2 regions of the Xanthomonas sp. SS genome follow, and region 2 is predicted to be linked to the other one. Evidence: riboswitches for the same ligand, from Rfam matches in the RefSeq annotation. Region 2 holds a riboswitch; the other holds the start of a gene.
The links. A riboswitch is a leader RNA that binds a small molecule or an ion and turns the genes downstream of it on or off. The one in region 2 is predicted to bind cobalamin.
Positions count from the first base shown of each region.

Region 1: it holds a riboswitch for cobalamin, as region 2 does, so the genes downstream of both, btuB (TonB-dependent vitamin B12 receptor) here and HEP74_RS20435 (ribonucleoside-diphosphate reductase subunit alpha) in region 2, are expected to answer to the same signal.

Region 1 is NZ_CP051190.1:4,296,538-4,300,590, reverse strand. Features, by position in the region: gene btuB (TonB-dependent vitamin B12 receptor) at 234-2,105, opposite strand; cobalamin riboswitch at 2,216-2,432, opposite strand; gene HEP74_RS18045 (TfoX/Sxy family protein) at 2,459-2,893, opposite strand; gene msrC (free L-methionine (R)-S-oxide reductase MsrC) at 2,890-3,372, opposite strand; gene bioD (dethiobiotin synthase) at 3,554-4,053, shown strand, end outside.
Region 2 is NZ_CP051190.1:4,825,427-4,829,479, forward strand. Features, by position in the region: gene HEP74_RS20435 (ribonucleoside-diphosphate reductase subunit alpha) at 1-1,580, opposite strand, end outside; cobalamin riboswitch at 1,761-1,983, opposite strand; gene HEP74_RS20440 (EF-hand domain-containing protein) at 2,313-2,603, opposite strand; gene HEP74_RS20445 (hypothetical protein) at 2,709-3,248, opposite strand; gene ompR (osmolarity response regulator transcription factor OmpR) at 3,428-4,053, shown strand, end outside.

The DNA.
Region 1 (4,053 bases), 530 kb from region 2:
TGGCCGATCTGGTATGGCCGCAGCGTTCTTCAGAAGTGTTTTTCACGCAACTGCAGGCACAAAAAATTGTGGGATCGACGGAAGTCGCTCCCACACCATCGCGGTAACTGTCACGTGCGCATCGAGGAAGTTGCGTTCACGACCGCCAAGCGCTTAGCGGCGTTGGCGAGACCGCAGGAATACGGACCGTGTTCGTGCAGCGGGCTGCGCCGAATGGCGCAGCCCTTCCCGACTCAGCGCGCCGCCGGCGCGTAGCGCAGGGTCAGCGCGTATTCGCGGCCCGGCTGGTTGTACCAGCTGATGGTCTGGTAGTCGCGATCGAACACGTTGCTGGCCTTGGCCTGCAGCGTCCAGTCCGCCGCGAACGCGTATTCCACGCGCAGGTCCAGCGTGCCGTAGCCGGCCAGGCGCACGCTGTTGGCCGCGTCGTCGTAGCGGTGGCCGCTGCCGAACGCGGTGACGCCGAGCTTGACCGGGCCGAAGCCGCGGTCCACGTCCAGTCGCGCGGTGTCCTGCGCGCGCCGCGCCAGCCAGTTGTCGCGGTTGGCGCCGTCGCTGCGGTTGCGCGGATCGGTGTGGCTGAGCTGCGCCGACAGTTCCCAGCCGGCCAGCGTCGCATAGCCGGTCAGCTCAGCGCCGCGGATCCGCGCCTTGTCCACGTTGACCGGCAGGAAGGTGGCGGCATCGTAGGAGATCAGGTCGTCGACCCGGGTCTCGTACACGTTGAACGTCCAGTTCCAGCTGTCGGCGTACTGCGCCACGCCCAGGTTGCCGCTCTTGGACTTCTCCGGCTTCAGTTCCGGATTGCCGGAGAACGGGTAGTACAGGTCGTTGAAGGTCGGCGCCTTGAAGCCGGTGCCGAGGCTGGCGGTGAGCTTGAAGCCGCCGTCCAGCGCCAGGCCCCAGCCGAGGCTGCCGGTGGTGTGCTGGCCGAACTGCTCGTTGTCGTCGCTGCGCACGCTGGCCTGCACCTGCTGCGCGCCGAAGCGGCCCTGGTACTCGGCGAACACGCCGGTGTTGTCGCGCTGGTCCACATCGAAGGCGGTGGTGCCGGTGACTTCCTCGCGCTGCCAGTCGGCGCCGGCGCTGAGCAAGTGGCCTTCGGCCAGGCCGAAATCGCCCTGCAGCGAGGCGGTGTCGCGGCGGCTGTCGAAGGTGCTGACGAAGCTGCGCGTGTCGCTGCCGGCGGCGTGGTAGTAGCTGTCGGCCTGATCGGTGTTGCGGCCGAGCTGCGCGGCCAGGTGCACGCGCTCGGACGGGGTCCAGTCGAGCTTGCCGCCGAACACCTGCTGGGTGTTGTCGGCCTCGTTGCCGGCGAACAGCGCATCGCCGTCGTACTCGTTGCGGCTGTCGATGTTCAGCGCCTGGCCTTCGATGCGCAGCGTGTCGCTCAGCGCATAGCCGCCGCGCGCGCTGAGTGAGGTGTTGCGGTAGCCGTCGCGGTCCGGCTCATCGACGAAGCAGCCGGCGAACAGCGTGGCCGAGCCGTTGCAGGCATTGATGCCGTCGCTGTTCTGGTAGCCGCCCTGCACCGACAGCCAGCCGCGCTCGCCGCGGTTGCTGAAGCCGGCGCTGGCCTCGCGCAGGCCGTGACTGCCGGCGCCCAGGCTCAGGTTCTGCTGCAGGCCCTGGCCGCCGTGGCGGGTGAAGATCTGGATCACGCCGCCGATCGCATCGGAGCCGTACAGGCTCGAGCGCGGGCCGCGCACGATCTCGATGCGATCGATCTGGCTCAGCGGCAGGTCCTGGAACGCGGCCAGGCCGGCGCTGGCCGAGCCGATGCGCACGCCGTCCACCAGCACCAGCACGTGGTCCGATTCGCTGCCGCGCAGGCTCAGCGTGGTCAGCTTGCCCAGCCCGCCCTGGTTGGACACGCCGATGCCGGCGCGGCCCTGCAGCAGCTGCGCCAGCGACGTGGCCTGGCTGCGCTCGATCTCGGCGCGGTCGATCACCTGTGCCGGGACCACGCTGTCCTCGACCGAGATCTGGGTGCGGGTGGCGGTGACCAGGACCTGGTCCAGGTCGGTGGCGGCATCGGCGGCGAGCGCCAGCGAGGGCAGGGACAGGACGGACGCGATCGCGACCGAAAGCAGGCGGAACGACATGGGGCAACTCCGGCGCGCGGGCGCGCTGTGACGGCAAAGGAGTCGCGAACCGAGGGTGCAAGCGGACGGCGCCAGACGCGGCGCGGCACGCCGCGACGCCCTCCGCATCGCAACCAGTGAACTGCAAGGCCGGTCTCCGGGCTGGCGATCTGGGAGTCGGACTCCCGGCTGCGACGCCTTCCCATGCCCAAGGCACAGTGGCGCAAGTCGTCAGCGCGGATCGCTTACCGTTGCGGGGGCAGCGCCGGCCTTGTCGCAAGACGCACCGGCTTCCCGTTTCAACCTGCAGGCCGGGGCCGGCAGGTCACCTTGAAGCGGCGCGATTGTACGCGATCGCCGGCGTGACGCGCGGATCAGTCGGCGTCGCGCTCGCCGGCGTGGCCGTCGTCGTCGCGTCCGTGGTCGCGCTCGGCGTCGTAGGCATGGCCGCCGGACGCGTCGTCGGCATACGGCGTATCGCTATGGTCGCCGTCGCGGTCGAAATGGGTGGTCGCCACCGGTCCGGCCACCGGCAGGCCGCGCTGCGCCGGCAGCTGCGCCGCCGCGGCTTCCAGCTCGCCGAGCAGCTGCGCGCGCCGCGCCTCGGGCAGTTCCTGCCAATGGCAGCCGGTCAGCGCCCCTTCCAGCGAATACAGCAGGTTGAGGCTGGGCTTGAAGCCGGCGCGCTTGACCTTCAGGAACGCGCCGACCGCGCCGGCCGCAGTCAGGTCCTCCTGCGTGCGCAGGCCGACCTGGCGCAGCCAGGCCGCGCTCTTGGGGCCGATGTTGCGCAGTTTTTCGGTGCTCATCGCAGCGCGTCGACGAAGACCTGCGCGATCGCTTCCAGGCCGTGCTGATCGTCGGCGTCGAAGCGCGCCAGGTCCGGGCTGTCCAGGTCGAACACGCCGATCAGCTCGCCGGCGCGCAGCAGCGGCACCACCAGCTCCGAGCGCGAGGCCGCATCGCAGGCGATATGCCCGGGAAAGGCCTCGACGTCGTCGATGCGCTGGGTCTGGCCGCTGCTGGCGGCGGCGCCGCACACGCCCTTGTGCAGCGGGATGCGCACGCAGGCGGGCAGGCCCTGGAACGGGCCGACCACCAGTTCCTTGCCGTCGTACAGGTAGAAGCCGACCCAGTTCAGCCGCGGCAGCGCGTGGTACACCAGCGCCGCCAGGTTGGCGGCATTGGCGATGCGGTCGGGCTCGCCGCTGACCAGGGAACGGGCCTGCGCGAGCAGTTGGGCGTACTGTTCCGGCTTGCTGCCGGTGAGCGAAGAGGAAGCGAACATCGCGCGAGTTTAGCAGCGGCCGATGGCGGCCTGCGCGCCAGCGCCGGTCGAGGCGCGAGGCAGGGCGACATCCCGAGGCGCCACTCCCGAGCGCATCGGTACAGACGGGCAGCGCTGACGCGGCGCGCCGGCTATCCTGCGCGCCCGCGCCGCATGCGCCGACTTCGAGGATCCTGCCACGATGCGCTTTCCCGCCTTCTACGTCACCGGCACCGATACCGGCATCGGCAAGACCGTCGCCAGCACCGCGCTGCTGCACGCGTTGCGCGCGCGCGGGCAGACGGCGGTGGGCATGAAGCCGGTCGCCAGCGGCTGCGAGCGCAGCGCGGACGGCTGGCGCAACGAGGATGCACTGGCGCTGCAGGCGGCGAGCATGCCGCGCCCGGACTATGCCGACCTCAATCCCTACGCCTTGCCGCTGCCGCTGGCACCGGAACTGGCCGCGGCCGACGCCGGGGTGTGCGTGGAATTGGCGCCGATCGCCGAGGCTTTCGCGCGGTTGCGTGCGCAAGCCGACGTGGTGGTGGTGGAAGGCGTCGGCGGCTGGGCGGCGCCGCTGTCGGCGAGCCTGGAGCAGGCCGATCTGGCGCGCGCGCTGGCGCTGCCGGTAGTCCTGGTGGTCGGCCTGCGCCTGGGCTGCCTCAACCATGCCCGGCTCACCGCCGCAGCGATCGCCGCCGA
Region 2 (4,053 bases):
ACGACGAAGTCGCCGGCCTGCTTGGTGGTCACGATCTGGTCGCCGCTGATCATCTCCTGGATGACCCGGGTCGGGCTCATGTTCTGCAGGATCTCGGTGCACAGGTTGCTGGAATAGACCATGCCCTGGTGCTTGTTCGGGTTCATGCGATTGACTTCGTCGCGATAGAACATGAACGGGTTGCCGGTCTCCAGCTGGCTGACCATGATCCGCTTCAGCATGTCGATGGCCTTGACCACCTTGCGGCCGATGCGCTCGTCGGCGACCACTTCCTCGTACTTGGCGCGGAACGTGCCTTCGCCGCGCTTCTCGTCGAAGAAGTCCTGCAGGTACCAGCCCTTGACCTCCTTCACCTCGTGCGGGTCGAACAGGTACCACTCGCCGCGGCGCTCCACCGCTTCCATGAAGATGTCCGGCACGCACACCGCGGTGAACACGTCGTGCGCGCGCAGGCGCTGGTCGCCGTTGTTCAGGCGCAGGTCCAGGAACGCCTCGATGTCGCGGTGCCAGATGTCCAGATACACGGCGATGGCGCCCTTGCGCTGGCCGAGCTGGTCCACCGACACGGCGGTGTTGTTGAGCTGCTTGATCCACGGCACCACGCCGCCGCTGGAATTCTTGACCCCGCGGATCGCCGAGCCGGACGAACGCACGTAGCCCAGGTAGGCGCCGACGCCGCCGCCGTGCTTGGACACGCGCGCCACGTCGGTGTTGGAGTCGTAGATGCCCTGCAGGCTGTCGTCCACGGTGTCGATGAAGCAGCTCGACAGCTGCCCGCCGATCTTGCCGGCGTTGGCCAGCGTGGGCGTGGCCACGGTCATGAACAGGTTGGACAGCGCCCAGTAGGCCTCGCCGACCAGTTGCATGCGGCGTTCGCGTGGCTTTTCGTCCTGCATCAGGTACAGCGCGATGGTCAGCCAGCGCTCCTGCGGCAGTTCGTAGACCTTGCGCGAGTTGTCGGTGGCCAGGTAGCGCGTGGCCAGCAGGTACAGGCCGTTGTAGGCGAACAGCTTGTCGCGCTCCGGGTCGATCATCTTGCCGGCTTCGGCCAGCTCGTCCTTGGAGTAGTTCTTGAGGATGTCGATCGAGTACACGCCGCGGTCGGCCAGGCTTTCCTGCAGGCCGACGTAGGAGCCGTACTTCTCGCCGGCATCGTAGAAGCGGTTCTTGCTGGCGCGCTTGTACAGGCGGTGCAGGTACAGGCGCGCGGCGAAGTACTCCCACTCCGGCGTGGCGATGTCCACGCGCGACTCGGCCTCGCGGATCAGGTAGTCGACCATCTCGTCGGCCGACAGGCTTTCCTTCTTCTCGACGAAGGCGAACGCCTTGCGCTCGTAGTCGGCCACGTCCAGCTGCGGGAACTCGGCATGGATCCGGTCCAGGGTGCGCTGCAGGCGCGAACGGTCGAAGGCCATGCGGCGGTTGCCGCCGTCCTTGACGATCCAGGTCACGGCGCGCTGGTCGTTGCTCGGCTCGCTGGCGGCCGTATCGGGCTGCGCGGCAGCGGCGGCAGCAGGCGTGGGATCGACATCGGCGGTGTCGAGGGGGGCTGCGGCCGGCAGGCTGTGGGTCTGGCTCATGAAGGTCTCCAAGCGTGGTGCACCTGGCTGCCCGACCCTCGCAGGCAACGCTCCGACCGGATCAGCAGGGTGGAGACGCGGTGTCGCAGAGACCGCGACGGCGCAGGCGCGAGCCTGCGGGCGGTCAACGCTTCACCGACCATCTCCCCCCGGAGATTCAACGGTCGGCGCCGCGCTGTGTGCATCGCGCGGCTGTCGGCAGGTCTTCGGGCTTATGGGCGACGGCCGATGGCCGGTTTCCTAGCCCGTCGCTTCCCAAGGCAGGGCGCCTCAGTGCGGGTGACGGGTTCGTTCCCAATTACCGCTGCGGGGCAGCGCCGGCCTGAGCGCTCGCGCGCCGCACCGGCTTCCCTTTTGATCCCGCAGCCTGGTGGCTGCTGGAACCGACCACCACAAGATAGTGGGGTCCCCGGGCCTCGTCAACGCTAAATGTAGTCATAAATTCGAAAAGCCAAGCGGGACAACCGTTTGCCGTGGCGACGCCGCAAATCCCCGCAGCGGGGCGCCGAATCGGGCCTGGAAACGGCTGGAGCGCCCATGCCGCAAGGGCCTCGGCGAGCCCGCCGGCGGCGGCCCGTGCATGGCGGTGCGCGCCGATCTGCGCCAACTGCGCGGAGCGCGGGCAACCGCCGCGCCGGGGGCGGACGAACGGCAACCGCGCGCGGCTCGCGCCCATGGAACGCGAGCGGTGCCTGCCGCTGCTGGGACTCGGATTACAGCCCCCGCGCCGGCTCAGCGTTCGCGCTGTCCGGCCTGTTGCTTGGCCTGCTGCACGGCCGCGCGCAGTTCATCCACCGACAGTTGGCCGTCGTGGTTGCGGTCCAGCGCGTCGAAACGCTTGGCGAGGCGCGGCAGCGACGCGTCGGCTTCGCTGCGGCTGATCAGGCCATCGCCGTTGGCGTCGGCGGTCTCGAGCTTTTGCTGCAGTTTCTGCTTCTGTGCGGCGCTCGGCGCGGTCTGTGCGGCGGCGGTGCCGGCCAACAACAGGCTGCACAGCAGCCCATGGGCAATGGCGGTCTTCATGGCGGTTCTCGAATAAAGGATGGACGGAAAGTGGCGACATGGGCGATCGCGCCCGCGGTGGACTGTCCACCGCGGGCGCGTGATCGCCACGCCGGTGGCGGACGGCTACGGGCGGCAGGCCACGACCTCGCCGGCGGCGTTGGTGCAGGTGCCGGTGTGGCTGACGCTTCCATCGGCCAGCGTGGTCGAGCCCTGGTAGCTGCCGCCATTGGCGCCGGTAGCGCTGGTCTGGCGGCTGCCGGCGACGCTGCCATCGGCGTTCTTGGCCATGCTGCCGCTGCTGCTGGCGCTGCCGCCATTGGCCGTGGTGACGCTGGCGCTGCCCTGGCGGCCGGCGCTGCCGTCGGCGTTGCGGTAGAAGCTGCCCTGGCGCGTGGCGGAGCCGCCGTTGGCGCCGCTGGCGGTCGCGCCGCTGCTGCCCGCCGCGTTGCCCTGGCCATCGGCCTGCCATTGCCGCGCACGCGTGCGGCTGCCGTGGGCGCCGCTGGCGCTGGCGTTCACCGCGGCACTGCGGGCACCGTCCACGTGGCTGGCGGTGCGGGTACGGGTGCGTTCGCGCGCCTGCGCCTCGGGCGCCGCCAGGGTGGTCAGGCCACCCATGGCCAGGACGAGCAGCAGCAGCGAATTGCGTAGCGAGAAGGTCATCGTCGTTCTCCGTGGAGCAGCGCGGGCGCTGCGGTGGAGACACGGTAGGCCGCGCGCAGGCGCAAGGTGTTGCGTTCTGGCCAGCGGATGTTTCCGCCGGCGGCGCCGGAAACATCCGCTTACACAATCCGGGCGGCGGGCGTTGCCCGGCGACCGTGGCGCAGCCGATAGTGGCGGCCATGAACGACGCCCCTGCCCGCCTGCTCCTGGTCGACGACGACGAACGTCTGCGCGAACTGCTGCGCCGCTATCTGGAAAGCCAGGACTTTTCGGTGAAGGCGGTGGCCGACGGCGCCCAGTTGCAGCAGGCGCTGGCGCGCGGCCACTACGACCTGGTGGTGCTGGACCTGATGCTGCCCGGCGAGAACGGCCTGGAAATCTGCCGGCGCCTGCGCGGCCAGGGCGACACCACGCCGATCGTGATGCTCACCGCCAAGGGCGACGAGATCGACCGCATCGTCGGCCTGGAGATCGGCGCCGACGACTACCTGCCCAAGCCGGTCAACCCGCGCGAGCTGCTGGCGCGGATCCGCGCGGTGCTGCGCCGTACCGGACAGGCCGGCGCCGGCGCGCCGCAGCCGGACGGCGGCGAAATCGGCTTCGGCCGCTTCCGCCTGCACCTGGGCCGGCGCGAACTCAGCCGCGACGGACAGCCGTTGAAGCTGACCACCGCCGAATTCGCGGTGCTGTCGGTACTGCTGCGGCATCCGCAGCAGCCGCTCAGCCGCGACCGCCTGATGAGCCTGGCGCACGGCCGCGAACACGACGCCTTCGCGCGCAGCATCGACGTCACCGTGGCGCGATT